DNA from 2 places in the Cupriavidus sp. PET2-C1 genome. Region 2 is predicted to be linked to the other one. Evidence: riboswitches for the same ligand, from Rfam matches in the RefSeq annotation. Region 2 holds a riboswitch; the other holds the start of a gene.
The links. A riboswitch is a leader RNA that binds a small molecule or an ion and turns the genes downstream of it on or off. The one in region 2 is predicted to bind glycine.

Region 1 (7,263 bases), on a different replicon from region 2:
AGCGGGGAGGGGGCTGCTTCACAGTCCAGGAAACAGAACCAGAGTCGACCATCGCTTGGATTCACAAGCATGGCGCATCCACTAAATGGCCTCTGACCGCCATTCCATAGCGAACGTGGTCCGTCGGCAAATCAATGAAGGGATTTCAAATGCTCGCCTCCAATACAACGAACCGACTCCTGCTGATCGCACTGTTTGCCGTGGTCATGGCCGGTTGCGCGAGCACAAAGCCCGTGGCCTATTCCGGCATTTCATCGTCAACCGTGCTGACAACCAACGCCAAGGAGGAAGCCGAGCGCATGCCGTATAGCTATGCGACGGCGGTGGACTGGCGGAAATACACCTCAGTCATCGTTGACCCGGTTGAGATCTACAAAGGCCGCGACCATCAGTTCGACGATCTGTCGGCTGACGATAAAACCGCGCTCGCGAGCTACATGCAATCGCAATTTGCCGAGAAACTGAAAACGCGCTTCGCGATCGTGAACAGCCCGGCCCGGGACACCTTGCGCCTGAAGCTGACATTGACCGGCGCGAGTGCCACCACACCTGTCCTCGGGCCGTTGTTGCGCTTCGACATTGCTGGCGGGCTCTACAACGGGGTGCAGGCAATCCGGGGGCGAGAGGGCGCGATGACGGGCTATGTCATCTATGCCGTCGAGATCTTCGATGCGCAGAGCAATCGGCTTCTCAAGGCGTACATCACCAAGCAATACCCGAATGCCATGAACGTTGTCGCCAATTTCGGCGCATTGACTGCGTCCAAGACCGGCATCGACAAAGGCGCGGACGCGCTCGTGGAACAACTCCGGTGACCACGTCGCCGCCACGCGTCACGCTTGCCGGCTGGCTTTAAGCTGGGCAGCAAGCGGTATCCGCCGGAGCTGAGTCATGGACCTCAGGAGTTGTGCCGCCATTGTCGTCGCATGGGTGGTGCTCTGCATTGGCTGCGGCTGGATAGCTGGCCAGATGGCGCAGTGGCTGGCGATGCCGTGATCCGCGTAGTTGAGGACAACACATGCCGCATCTCTTTGCGATGCGCGAGTCTGCCTTGCGCCTGCGAGCTACTGTCATGCCCCCGTTCACAAAGCAAGACGTGTCGGCTCGCCCAGCGAGCCTCGCGCACCTGGTCGCCTGCAAATACTGTGACGCTGTCCATCAGCGAGCTGGTCTCGCCGAGGGCGAACGCGCACTGTGCCGGCGTTGCGGCGGCATGTTGTATCGCCAGAGTCAGCGCGCCTATCACCGCCAGCTGCCGCTTGTGGTGACCGCACTGGTTCTTTTCATTCTCTCGGGTGCCTGTCCCATCGTTGAGATGGATCTCAAGGGCGTGCGCTCGCAGACCTCGCTGTGGGGCGCGATACAGGCCCTCTCGACCGGCCAGATGGTGCCGGTGGCGATCCTGGTGTTCGCGACCACCATCCTGTTTCCTTTGGCCGAGATGCTGATGCTGCTCTACCTGCTGGCCCCGATGGCCCGGCGCCGGGTGCCGCCGGGATTCGGTCGTCTCGTCCGCGCCATCCAGCAGGCCAGGCCGTGGGGCATGCTCGAAGTCTTCATGATCGGCGTGCTGGTCACGCTGGCGAAGCTCTCGAGCATTGCCCAGGTGCTGCCGGGCGTTGCGCTGTGGTCGCTCGCTGCGCTGATGATCGTGCTCGCCGTGATGCTCTGCTTTGACCCGCGCGACCTCTGGCGGTACCCGGGGGAGCAAACGCCACGATGACAATCACGACCGCCACGACCGCCACGACCGCCACGACCGCGGCCTCGCTGGGCCTGCTGTCCTGCCACGCCTGCGCCGCGCTCAGCCCGCGCGATCTGGCGGGCGAACCCTGCCCGCGCTGCGGCGCCATCTTGCATCATCGCAAGCCGCAGAGCCTGACCCGCGCCTGGGCCTTCCTGCTGGCGGCCTACATGCTCTATATCCCTGCCAACCTGCTGCCGGTGATGGTGACGCAATCCATCTTCGGCACGCAGCGCGACACCATCTTCTCCGGCGTCATCTATCTGTGGATGTCGGGCGCCAGGCTGCTCGCCATCATCGTACTGATCGCGAGCATCGTCGTGCCGCTCTTGAAGCTGGCAATCCTAACCCTGTTGCTGATCTCCGTGCAATTGGGCTCAGGCTGGCGCATCCACCAGCAGACCCGCCTCTATGGCCTGCTTGAGCTGATTGGACGCTGGTCGATGCTCGACATCTTCGTGGTCGCGCTATTGGCTTCGCTGGTACGGGCCGGGGCGCTGGCGACCATTGTTCCGGGCGGCGGGGCGATTGCCTTCGGCGCCGTGGTAGTGCTCACGATGATGGCTTCACTTAGTTTCGACCCACGCCTGCTGTGGGATTCGCTGGATGCAAGTCATGTCCGACCCTGAGGCATCCGTGCCGCTTCTGCCTTCTTCCACCTTGCCGCCGCCACCACAGCCGCCGATGCCCGGGCCGGAGCGCCGGCAGCGGGGGCGCTGGATACCCTCGCTCGTCTGGCTGGTCCCCATTGCCGCTGCCGTGATCTCGCTGTCGTTGCTGATCCACACCTTGGCCGAGCGCGGCCCAACGGTCACGGTGAGCTTCCGCACGGCCGATGGACTCATCCCCGGCAAGACCCCGGTGCGCTATAAGGCCGTGGATATCGGCCTCGTCAAGTCACTGCGGCTGGCGCCGGACCGCTCGCATGTCGTCGCGACTATCGAGCTGACCAGCGACGCCGAGAGTTTCTCGAGCCAGGACACCCGCTTCTGGGTGGTGCGCCCGAGGATCGCCGGCTCTGGCATCTCGGGCCTGGAGACGCTGGTGTCCGGCTCCTATATCGGCGTGGACGCCGGCAGGTCCGCGGTGCGCGGACGCGCCTTCACCGGGCTGGAAGCACCGCCTGTTGTCACCACCGATGCCTCCGGCACGCAGTTCGTGCTGCGCGCCGCGGACCTTGGCTCGCTCGATATCGGCTCTCCGGTCTACTACCGGCGTGTGCAGGTCGGGCAGGTGGTGGCCTATCGGCTCAATCCCGATGGCCGGGACCTGTCCGTCCGGGTGTTCATCAACAAGCCCTATGACCAGATGGTCACCGTGGATACGCGCTTCTGGCACGCCAGCGGCGTCGATATCAAGCTCGACTCGGGTGGGTTCAAGCTCAACACGCAGTCGCTTGCCACGATGTTGCTCGGTGGCGTTGCCTTCCAGGCGCCGGACGATGCCAAGGCTGCCGCGGTGGCAGGAGAAAACACCCAGTTCATGCTTGCCAGCGACCAGGCCAACGCCTTCAAGGCCGCCGACGAGCTTGCGCCCACGCTGGCCGTGCTCTACTTCGACCAGTCCGTGCGCGGCCTGTCTCCCGGCGCTCCGGTTGATTTTCGCGGCATCGCGGTGGGCCAGGTTCGATCCATCGGGATCGAATACCAGCGCGACAAGAAGGCCTTCCGCATGCCCGTCATCGTGGAGCTATATCCTTCCCGCATTGGCTTATCCGCGCGCGACCTCGCGGATAAGCCCCACGCCAGGGGCATCGCCGATGTGCTGAACAAGCGCGGCCTCCGGGCGCAGCTGCGCACCGGCAACCTGCTGACGGGCCAGGTCTTTGTGGCGTTTGATTTCTTCGCTAACGCGCCACCGGTCAAGCTCAGCCTGGACACCCCCGTGCCCGAGCTCCCCACCATACCCGGGGCATTCGACGAACTGCAGACCAAGTTGGGAGACATCGTCTCCAAGCTGGACAAGGTGCCGTTTGAGCAGATCGGCCAGGACCTCCGGACCACGATGGCGTCACTGGACAAGATGCTGAGCAACGCCGACAAGCTGGTGACCCAGGTCAATGGCGACGTGATGCCGCAAGTCGCCACCGTGCTGCGGGACGCGCACCAGACACTGCAGGCGGCCAATGGCGCGCTCGACGCAAACGCGCCGATGCAGCAAGACGCGCGCCGCATGCTGCAGGAGTTGACGCGCACCGCCATCTCGCTGCGCACCTTGACCGATTATCTGGAAGGGCACCCGGAAGCCGTGGTGCGCGGCAAGACGGGGCAGGAGGCACCATGGTGAGGCGCTTCAATCCGCCGCGGCTGGCCGCGGGCGCGGTGATCGCCTTTGCCGCTGCTGCGCTGGCCGGCTGTGCTTCGCCGCAGGCGCGGTACTACACGTTGTCGCTGCCGGCGGCCACGCCAGCGCCCAGCCAGGCCGCGGCGCCTGTGTGGATCGAAGTGGTGCCCGTTCGCGTGCCGGAGCGCGTCAACCGGGTCAATCTTGTCCTGAGCGACGGCAATGGCAGGCTCAGGCTATTGGCGCAGGATCGCTGGTCGGCATCGCTGCCGGATGAGTTTCGCGACGCGCTGTCCCAGCGATTGCAGGCCAGCCTGGGCGCGGTCGATGCCTACCAGCATGGCAGGTCCGGCGCGGAGCCGCTTTACCGCGTCAGCGCGGAAGTGGTGCAGATCGATGCCCAGATCGACGAACGCGTCAGCGCCATCGTCAACTGGACCGTGCGCCGATTGCCCGATGGCAAGGTGACGGTGGGCCACACACGGGCGGAGTTGGCCGCGCCGGGTGGCGTGGATGGCGTTGTCGCTGGCTATCAGCAGGTCGTGGTCAACGCCGCTGCCGATATCGCGGCGGCTGTGCGCTCGCTACGGCTGTGAGTCTCGCGCGGCGTGGCGTCTGTGGCGCATCGCCTGGTGCCTCAAAATATAGATCAATAAAATTGAACAACTTATCCGACGGATTCATCACATCGACGGCCGGCTCTGCCATAAAGTTCAACCCATGGACGGATCGACGCCAACGACGACGTTCTAAATAATTCAACCATGTAGCCAAGTTGCCAAATAGCCAAGTAGCCAAGGAGAGAGAAATCATGACCAACGCCAAGCTCGAAGTCCTGACCCCGCAAAACAGCCAGCTGATCTTCATCGACCACCAGCCGCAGATGGCCTTCGGCGTGCAGTCGATGGACCGCCAGGCGATGAAAAACAACGCCGTCGGGCTGGCCAAGGCGGCCAGGATCTTCAATATCCCCACCACCATCACCACGGTGGAGAGCGAGTCTTTCTCCGGCTACACCTACCCCGAACTGCTTGACGTATTCCCCGGCCAGCAGACGCTGGAACGCACCTCGATGAACTCGTGGGACGACCAGAAGGTGCGCGACGCGCTGGCCGCCAACGGCCGCAAGAAGATCATCGTGGCCGGCCTGTGGACCGAGGTCTGCAACACCACCTTCGCGCTGTCCGCGATGCACGACAGCGACTACGAGATCTATATGGTGGCCGACGCCTCCGGCGGCACCAGCAAGGAAGCGCACGACTACGCCATGCAGCGCATGGTGCAGGCCGGCGTGGTGCCGGTGACCTGGCAGCAGGTGCTGCTCGAATGGCAGCGCGACTGGGCCCATCGCGACACCTATGACGCCGTGATGAAGCTGGTCAAGGAACACTCGGGCGCCTACGGCATGGGCGTGGACTATGCCTACACCATGGTGCACAAGGCCGCGCAGCGCACCGCCACGCCGCACGAGTCCCTCGCGCCGGTGCCGGCCCGCTGAAATTCGTGGCCTGAACCCGCAGGGAACTTCCCCAGGCAGTCAGACTAGTGCTAAAGTTCCGAGCCATGCCACCTGGTATTACCCGGCGGCATGCAAAGTGATATCGGGAGAGACTGCCTGGCCAAGCGCCGGGCAGCGCCGAAGGAGCAACCGCCCCGGAAACTCTCAGGCAAAAGGACCGGTATCACGTTTGAACTCTGAAGAACCCCGGCGCTCGTCAGCCGGCGGTACCGAAGGAGCAAGCGATCCCCGCCACCCCAAAGTGGCGTATCGTGAATCTCTCAGGTCAAGGACAGAGGGGGCGTCTTTTGCGCATGCCGCGCAAGAGGCTCCCATCCGACGTCCTGGAACCATAGAGATGAAAACAATTGCCGTTATCGGTGGTGGCATCACCGGCGTGACCACTGCCTACGCGCTCGCCAAACGCGGTTTCTCGGTCACCCTGCTCGAAAAGCACCGCTATGCCGCCATGGAAACCTCGTTCGCCAACGGCGGCCAGCTTTCCGCTTCCAACGCCGAAGTCTGGACACACTGGTCCACCATCCTCAAGGGCATCAAGTGGATGCTCAAGAGCGATGCGCCGCTGCTGGTCAACCCGCGCCCGAGCTGGCACAAGCTGTCCTGGTTCGCCGAGTTCATCGCCGCCATTCCCCATTACCGCAAGAACACCATCGAGACCACGCGCCTGGCGATTGCCGCGCGCGACCACCTGTTCTCCTGGGCGGCGGCCGAAGGCATCGATTTCGACCTGAAGAAGGAAGGCATCCTCCATATCTATCGCGACAAGGCGGGTTTCGAGCATGCCGGCAGGGTGTCCAAGCTGCTGGCCGAGGGCGGGCTGGAGCGCCACGCTGTCACGCCGGAAGAAATGCGCGCCATCGAGCCGACCCTGGCCGGGCAGTACTACGGCGGCTATTTCACCCAGAGCGACTCCACTGGCGACATCCACAAGTTCACCAGCGGCATGGCCGCGGCCATCGACCGCCTGGGCGTGCGTTGCCTGTACAACCAGGATGTCCAGTCGGTCAGCACCGATGGCCGGCAGGTCACCATCGTCAGCAGCGACGGCCAGCAGGCCGAATCGCGCATGTTCGACGGCGTGGTCGTCTGTGCCGGCACGGCCAGCCGGGCGCTGGCGGCCAGCCTTGGCGACCGCGTCAACATCTATCCGGTCAAGGGCTATTCGATCACCGTCAACCTGAACGACGCGCAAAGCCAGGCGGCCGCGCCCATCGTGAGCCTGCTCGACGACGAAACCAAGCTGGTCACCAGCCGCCTGGGCGTTGACCGCTTCCGCGTGGCGGGCACGGCGGAGTTCAACGGCTACAACCGCGACATCCGCGCCGACCGCATCCGCCCGCTGGTGGATTGGGTCAACCAGTGCTTCCCCGGCGTCAGCACGCGCAGCGTGGTGCCCTGGGCCGGCCTGCGGCCGATGATGCCTACCATGCTGCCGCGCGTGGGCCGGGGCCGTGCGCCCTGCGTGTTCTACAACACCGGCCACGGTCACCTGGGATGGACGCTGTCGGCGGTCACCGCGGACATGATCGGCGATGTGGTGCAGCAAGCCATGGGCGCCAGGCGTGCGCATGGCGTGCAGGACTCGGTGGCGCTGGTGACTCCGTAACGGGCCGCGTAAGGGGCCGGACGCGTTACGCGCCAAGCGCGGCCATATTCTCCACCCGCAACGTCTGCGGGACCGACAGCGAGATATCGGCCGCGCGCAGCCGCTTCAGTA
Region 2 (7,263 bases):
GCGTGCCCGGCACCGGGAAGCTCATGGTGGGGGCGTGGAAGCCGTAGTCCATCAGGCGCTTGGCCACGTCCTCGTTGGAGATGCCGGTGGTCTTCTGCAGCGCGCGCACGTCCAGGATGCACTCGTGCGCCACCAGGCCGTGCTGGCCGGTGTAGAGCACGGGGAAGTGCGGCGACAGGCGGCGCGCCACGTAGTTGGCGGCCAGGATGGCGTTTTCGGTGGCGGCGGTCAGGCCGGCCGAGCCCATCATGGCGATGTACATCCACGAGATCGGCAGGATGCTGGCCGAGCCGAACGGCGCGGCGGACACGCCGCCGATGCCCTGGTCGTCGCGGCGATAGCCCACGCTGTCCTGGTTGGGCAGGAAGTCAGCCAGATGCGCGCCGACCGCCACCGGGCCAACGCCCGGGCCGCCACCGCCGTGGGGGATGCAGAAGGTCTTGTGCAGGTTCAGGTGGGACACGTCGCCACCGAACTGGCCTGGCGCGGCGGTGCCGACCATGGCGTTCATGTTGGCGCCGTCCACATAGACCTGGCCACCGTGCTGGTGCACGATGTCGCAGATCTGCTGCACGCCCTGTTCGAATACGCCGTGCGTAGACGGATAGGTGATCATGATCGCGGCGAGGTTCTTGCTGTGCTGCTCGGCCTTTTTCGCCAGGTCTGCCAGGTCGACGTTGCCGTTCTCGTCACAGGCCACCACCACCACCTTCATGCCGGCCATCTGTGCCGACGCCGGGTTGGTGCCGTGCGCGGAGGAGGGGATCAGGCAGATGTCGCGGTGGCTTTCGCCACGGCTGGCGTGGTACGCATGGATGATCAGCAGGCCGGCGTATTCGCCTTGCGAGCCGGCATTGGGCTGCAGGCTGACCGCGGCGTAGCCGGTGGCGGCGCACAGCATGGCTTCGAGCTGGTCGATCATCTCGCGGTAGCCGACCGTCTGGTCCAGCGGCGCGAACGGGTGGATCTTGCTGAACTCGGGCCACGTCACCGGGATCATCTCGCTGGTGGCGTTGAGCTTCATGGTGCACGAGCCCAGCGGGATCATGGTGCGGTCCAGCGCCAGGTCCTTGTCGGCCAGCATGCGCAGGTAGCGCAGCATTTCGTGCTCGGCGTGGTGCGTGTTGAACACCGGGTGCGTCAGGTAGGTGCTCTGGCGCGCCAGGCCGGCCGGGAACGCATCTAGCGCGGCGGCTTCGAGTGCATCGAAGCCGGGCACCGGCTTGCCGTGGGCGAAGATTTCCAGCAGGGCGATGACGTCCTCGCGCGAGGCGGTCTCATCCAGCGAGATGCCGATGCGGGTGGCGCCGGCGTGGCGCAGGTTGATGCCCCGCGCGGTTGCCGAAGCATGCAGGGCTTCGGTATTGAAGCCGGTTTCCACCGTCAGCGTATCGAAGAAGGTGGCGTTGGTGCGCGCGTAGCCCAGTTGCTCCAGGCCGCCGGCCAGCGTGGCCGTCAGGCGGTGCACGCGCTGGGCGATGCGCTTGAGGCCTTGCGGGCCGTGGTACACGGCGTACATCGAGGCCATCACAGCCAGCAGTACCTGTGCCGTGCAGATGTTCGACGTCGCTTTCTCGCGGCGGATATGCTGCTCGCGCGTTTGCAGGGCCAGGCGGTATGCCTTGTTGCCTTGCGCGTCGATGGTCACGCCCACCAGGCGGCCGGGCATGGAGCGCTTGAAGGCATCCTTGACCGCCATGTAGCCGGCGTGCGGGCCGCCAAAGCCGAGCGGCACGCCAAAGCGTTGCGAGTTGCCCACCGCCACGTCGGCGCCCCACTCGCCGGGCGCGGCGATCAGGGTCAGCGCCAGCAGGTCGGCGGCAGCCACCACGAGGCCGCCGGCAGCGTGCACCGCATCGGCGATGGCGCGGTAGTCGGCCACATCGCCGTTCACGCCGGGGTACTGCAGCAGCACGCCGAAGGCATGGGCGCCGGCCGCTTCGGCAGCGGGGCCAACCTTGACTTCGATGCCCAGCGGCAGCGCGCGGGTGCGTACCACTTCCAGCGTTTGCGGCAGCACGTCGTCCGCGACATAGAAGGTGGTGGAGGCGTGCTTGTTGACGCGCTGCAGCAGCGTCATGGCTTCGGCAGCCGCCGTGCCTTCATCCAGCATCGACGCATTGGCGATGTCCAGGCCGGTCAGGTCGGTCACCATTTGCTGGAAGTTCAGCATGGCTTCCAGGCGGCCTTGGGAGATCTCGGGCTGGTAGGGCGTGTAGGCGGTGTACCAGGCCGGGTTCTCGAAGATGTTGCGCAGCACCACGCCCGGGGTCAGCGTGTTGTAGTAGCCCTGGCCGATAAAGCTCTTGAGCACGCGGTTCTTGCTGGCCAGGCCACGCAGCTTGGCCAGCGCGGCTTCTTCGGTCAGCGGCGCGGTGAACTCGCCCAGCGGCATGCCGTCGCGGCGGCGGATGGCGGCGGGGATGACGGCGTCGATCAGTGCGGCGCGGCTGTCATAGCCCAGCACCTTGAGCATGTGCTGTTGTTCGGCGTCGTCGGGGCCGATATGGCGGGAGGCGAAGGCGTCGCGCGCCTCCAGTTCGGCCAGCGTGGGCCGGGCAACTTGGGCGGCGGTCATGGGCAGCGGGGCGTTCATGGCAAGAATCTCGTGGGAGCGTGCGGCGGGTGGTCGGCCCGGTCCGCGTCGCGGCAGTCTTTATCCGTCATTCCCGTGGCGCGGGAATGACGACTTGGCATCAGGCGCCGACGTTGGCCTTATAGGCGTCGGCCGACATCAGGCCGTTCACGTCGTCGCTGTTGGCCGGCTTGAGCTTGAACAGCCAGGCGTCGAACGCGTCGGCATTGACGCTTTCCGGCGAGGCGGCGGCGGCGTCGTTGATGGCGATCACTTCGCCGGCCACCGGCGCGTAGATGTCGGATGCGGCCTTGACCGATTCCACCACGGCCAGCGCGTCGCCGGCGCCGACCGACTTGCCCACTTCCGGCAGTTCCAGGAAGACGATGTCGCCCAGCGCGTCCTGCGCGTGGTCGGTGATGCCGATGGTCAGCGTGCCGTCGGCTTCGACGCGCACCCACTCATGGGACTCGGTGTATTTCAGGTCGGCGGGGAAATTCATGGGATTGCTCCAGATTCAATTTGTTATTCAGCGCCAGCCGGGGGGTGTCGATGTTCGACGGGGTAACCGCCGGCGGGCGCGCTGTGACCGGTGCGAGCGTTCAGCTCACGAGTGCCTTGCCATTGCGCACAAACGGCAGTTTAACCACAGTCGCGGCGAGTTTGCGGTCGCGGATCTCGACCTGCACTTCGGCGCCGATGGCCACGTCGCGCGGCAGGCGGGCAAAAGCGATGGATTGGGACAGCGAGGGGCTGAAGGTGCCGCTGGTGATTTCGCCTTCGCCAGCGGGGGTGATGACCTTCTGATGGGCGCGCAGCACGCCGCCTTTTTCGCGCAGGATCAGCCCGACGAACTGCTGGGCCTGGCCGCCGGCGACCAGGGCCGCCTTGCCGGTGAAGTCGCGTTCGCTTTGCAGGTCCACGGTCCAGGCCAGGCCGGCATTGAGCGGCGAGGTGTGGATATCCATGTCCTGGCCGTACAGGTTCATGCCGGCCTCCAGGCGCAGCGTGTCGCGCGCGCCCAGGCCCGCCGGGCGCACGCCCTCGGCGACCAGCTTTTCCCACAGGCCAGCCACATTCGCAGCGGGCACCACCAGTTCGAAACCGTCTTCACCGGTGTAACCGGTGCGCGCCACCATGACTTCGCCCAGCGCGGGATCCTGCACGACCAGCGCATTGAACGGCTTCAGGGCTTCGCTGGGTTGCGTGGAGGGGAAGGCGCTCCAGACCTTGGCGCGGGCGTTCGGGCCTTGCACGGCGACGATAGCCAGCGGCTCCACGCCTTCGGGCGCGTTGTCGCCGCGGCGTGGGGTGATGGCCACGCCACTGCCGGTGGCGGCATTGCGTGCCGCGATCCACTGGATGTCGTCATTGGCCGTACCGGCGTTGACCACCAGGCGGAAGTCGTCCTCGGCGAAGAAATAGACGATCAGGTCGTCGATGACGCCGCCCTTCTCATCCAGCATGCAGGAGTACAGCGCCTTGCCCGGCGTTTGCAGCTTGTCGACGTTGTTGGCCAGAAGGCCGCGCAGGAAGGGGCGCACATTGGCGCCCTTGAGGTCGACCACGCACATGTGGGAGACGTCGAACATGCCGGCATCGCTGCGCACGGCATGGTGTTCCTCGATCTGGGAGCCGTAGTTGACCGGCATGTCCCAGCCGCCGAAGTCGACCATGCGGGCGCCGAGTGCGCGGTGGATGGCGTTGAGGGGCGTGGCCTGGAGCGTCATGGAATCCTCGGGGGAAGGCAAATCTCGGTTCGAAAACGAAAAAGGGCCATCCGCCGCAGGATTCGGCGCGCCATAGCGCTGCCAGATCCGCTGCGGCGGATGACCCCTCTGTCCTCGATACCTGAGAGATTACAAGGCGGGATCCCAATTGCTGGAAACCCTAGCCTTGCGCGCCCCTTCGGTGGGCACGCTCACCAATGCCGTCGACGGATCGATCAGTGGCGGGTGCCGCTCTCCAGAGTACGGCGTGCATCGTGTGCATGTTGCAAGCCGATCCAACCAGTCCATGGTGCCTGAGAGTTTTCGGGTGATACCCCTTCGGCGGCGCAAGATCTGCGCGCTCTCCCGGTCGGATGCGCGCAATTTACGGGAGCTCCCAGGCTTTGTCAACGCGGTCCGCGCCGACCCCGGCGCCATCGGAACGGCGCAAGGGCCGGGCGGCTCGCCTACCTCCTGCGAGGGTTGTCGGTCGTGACGTTACCGATCACGCCGCCAACCGCGGCGCCGCCGAGCGTGCCCAGTGCATCACCGCCGGTCAGCACCGCGCCGCCGACCGCGCCCACGCCGGCGCCGATCGCGGTGTTACGTTGCTTGGGAGTCATGTCGGCACAGCCGGCCATGCTCGCTACCGCGATACCGATCAAGGCGACCTTGCCCAGGGATTGCAGGGTTTTCATGATTCGCTCCAATGTATCGTGACATGCATCCGGCACGGAGCGCACACGTGCGGACATGTAAGTTAGACGGTGCCGGCATGCCCATGGATCCGGACCTTACGAAGTGTTACCTCCTCCCTGCCGAGCCACTTTCATTGCCGCAAAGGCGCCTCGGCCGCGTGTTAGCATCCACCCTCCGCCCAGCCAGCGCGCGCCTCCACGCTGCACATCCGTCACTTCCCGCCACGCATGACCCACGGACTCAACCCTGCCCAATCCGAAGCCGTTCGCTACCTCGACGGCCCCTGCCTGGTGCTCGCCGGCGCCGGCTCGGGCAAGACCCGGGTGATCACGCAGAAGATCGCCCACCTGATCGAGGACAAGGGTTTCCAGCCCAAGCACATCGCAGCGGTGACCTTCACCAACAAGGCCGCCAAGGAGATGCAGGAGCGGATCGCCAAGCTGATGGAAGGCAAGACCACGCGCGAGGGCAAGCGCATCCCCATCAAGCAGATCACGGTGAGCACCTTCCACTCGCTGGGCGTGCAGATCCTGCGCGCCGAGGCCGAGCACGTGGGCTTGAAGCCGCGCTTCTCCATCATGGACTCGGACGATTGCTTCGGCATGGTGCAGGAGCAGCTCGCCTCCACCGACAAGAAGCTGATCCGCAGCGTGCAGAGCACCATCTCGCTGTGGAAGAACGGCATGGTCGATCCCGAGACCGCCATCGCCCAGGCCGACAACCCCGACGATCACCAGGCGGCGCTGATCTACCGCAACTACGTGGCTACGCTGCATGCCTACCAGGCGGTGGACTTCGACGACCTGATCCGCCTGCCGGCTGAGCTGTTCGCGCGCAACGAAGAGGTGCGCCTGCGCTGGCAGAACCGGCTGCGCTACTTCCTGGTGGACGAGTACCAGGACACCAACGCCTGCCAGTACCAACTGCTCAAGCAGCTCGCCGGCGGCTCGCACCTGCGCGCGCCGGCCTTCACCGCGGTGGGCGACGACGACCAGGCCATCTACGGCTGGCGCGGCGCCACGCTGGACAACCTCAAGCTGCTGCAGACCGATTTCCCCGACCTGAAGGTGGTCAAGCTGGAGCAGAACTACCGCTCCACCGTGCGCATCCTGGAGGCGGCCAACGCGGTCATCTCCAACAATCCCAAGCTGTTCGACAAGAAGCTGTGGAGCGAGCACGGCATGGGCGACCCCATTGCCGTCAACCCGATGAACGATGAGGAGCACGAGGCGGAGTCGGTCGTGTTCCGCTTGTCGGCCCACAAGTTCGAGCGGCGCGCGCAATTCCGCGACTACGCCATCCTGTATCGCGGCAACCACCAGGCGCGCCTGTTCGAGCAGATCCTGCGCCGCGAGCGCATTCCCTATGTGCTCTCGGGCGGGCAGAGCTTTTTTGATAAGGCCGAGATCAAGGACATCTGCGCCTACCTGCGCCTGATCGCCAACCCGGACGACGATCCGGCCTTCATCCGCGCCATCACCACGCCCAAGCGCGGCGTGGGCAACACCACGCTGGAAGTGCTGGGCACCTTCGCCGGCCAGGCCAAGGTGTCGTTGTTCGAGGCCGCCATGATGGGCGGCATCGAAGGCAAGCTCCAGCCGCGCCAGCTGGAGCCGCTGCGGGTGTTCTGCGAGGCCATGGTGCGCCTGGCCGGGCGCGCGGCCAGCGATCCCGCCACCCAGGTGCTCGACGACATGATGGAAGGCATCCACTACGAGGCCTACCTGTACGACACCTTCGACGAGCGCCAGGCCCAATCGCGCTGGACCAACACGCTGGAATTCCTCGACTGGCTCAAGCGCAAGGGCACCAAGCCCGAGGCCTCGGGCGAGGGCGAGGAGGCCACCGGCTTCGACACCGCCGATGGCTTTGGCGACGAAGGCAAGAACCTGCTGGAGCTGACCCAGACCGTGGCCCTGATGAGCATGCTCGAAGGCCGCGAGGAAGATCCCGACGCGGTGCGCCTGTCAACGCTGCACGCCTCCAAGGGGCTGGAGTACCCGCACGTGTTCCTGGTCGGCGTGGAAGAGGGCATCCTGCCCCACTGCCGCGAAGACGAAGACATGAGCGACGAAAAGATCGAGGAAGAGCGCCGCCTGATGTATGTCGGCATCACGCGTGCGCAGCGCAGCCTGCACCTGAGCTGGTGCAAGAAGCGCAAGCGCGCCCGCGATACCTACTCTTGCGAGCCCTCGCGCTTTATCGGCGAGATGAAGCTCGAAGAGGCGCCCGCGATCAAGGACGAGACGCCCGCCATGAGCCCCAAGGACCGCCTGGCCG

Region 1: it holds a riboswitch for glycine, as region 2 does, so the genes downstream of both, ACX12D_RS21075 (D-amino acid dehydrogenase) here and gcvT (glycine cleavage system aminomethyltransferase GcvT) in region 2, are expected to answer to the same signal.

The regions. Positions count from the first base shown of each region.
Region 1 covers NZ_CM137260.1:232,285-239,547, forward strand. Annotated here, with positions in the region: gene ACX12D_RS21045 (DUF3313 domain-containing protein) at 150-815, shown strand; gene ACX12D_RS21050 (paraquat-inducible protein A) at 1,073-1,723, shown strand; gene ACX12D_RS21055 (paraquat-inducible protein A) at 1,720-2,373, shown strand; gene ACX12D_RS21060 (PqiB family protein) at 2,360-4,030, shown strand; gene ACX12D_RS21065 (PqiC family protein) at 4,024-4,623, shown strand; gene ACX12D_RS21070 (hydrolase) at 4,839-5,525, shown strand; glycine riboswitch at 5,620-5,716, shown strand; gene ACX12D_RS21075 (D-amino acid dehydrogenase) at 5,884-7,152, shown strand; gene ACX12D_RS21080 (DUF3772 domain-containing protein) at 7,178-7,263, opposite strand, start outside.
Region 2 covers NZ_CM137259.1:4,194,903-4,202,165, reverse strand. Annotated here, with positions in the region: gene gcvP (aminomethyl-transferring glycine dehydrogenase) at 1-2,596, opposite strand, end outside; gene gcvH (glycine cleavage system protein GcvH) at 2,697-3,077, opposite strand; gene gcvT (glycine cleavage system aminomethyltransferase GcvT) at 3,178-4,305, opposite strand; glycine riboswitch at 4,404-4,554, opposite strand; glycine riboswitch at 4,576-4,663, opposite strand; gene ACX12D_RS19070 (glycine zipper 2TM domain-containing protein) at 4,752-4,982, opposite strand; gene ACX12D_RS19065 (UvrD-helicase domain-containing protein) at 5,211-7,263, shown strand, end outside.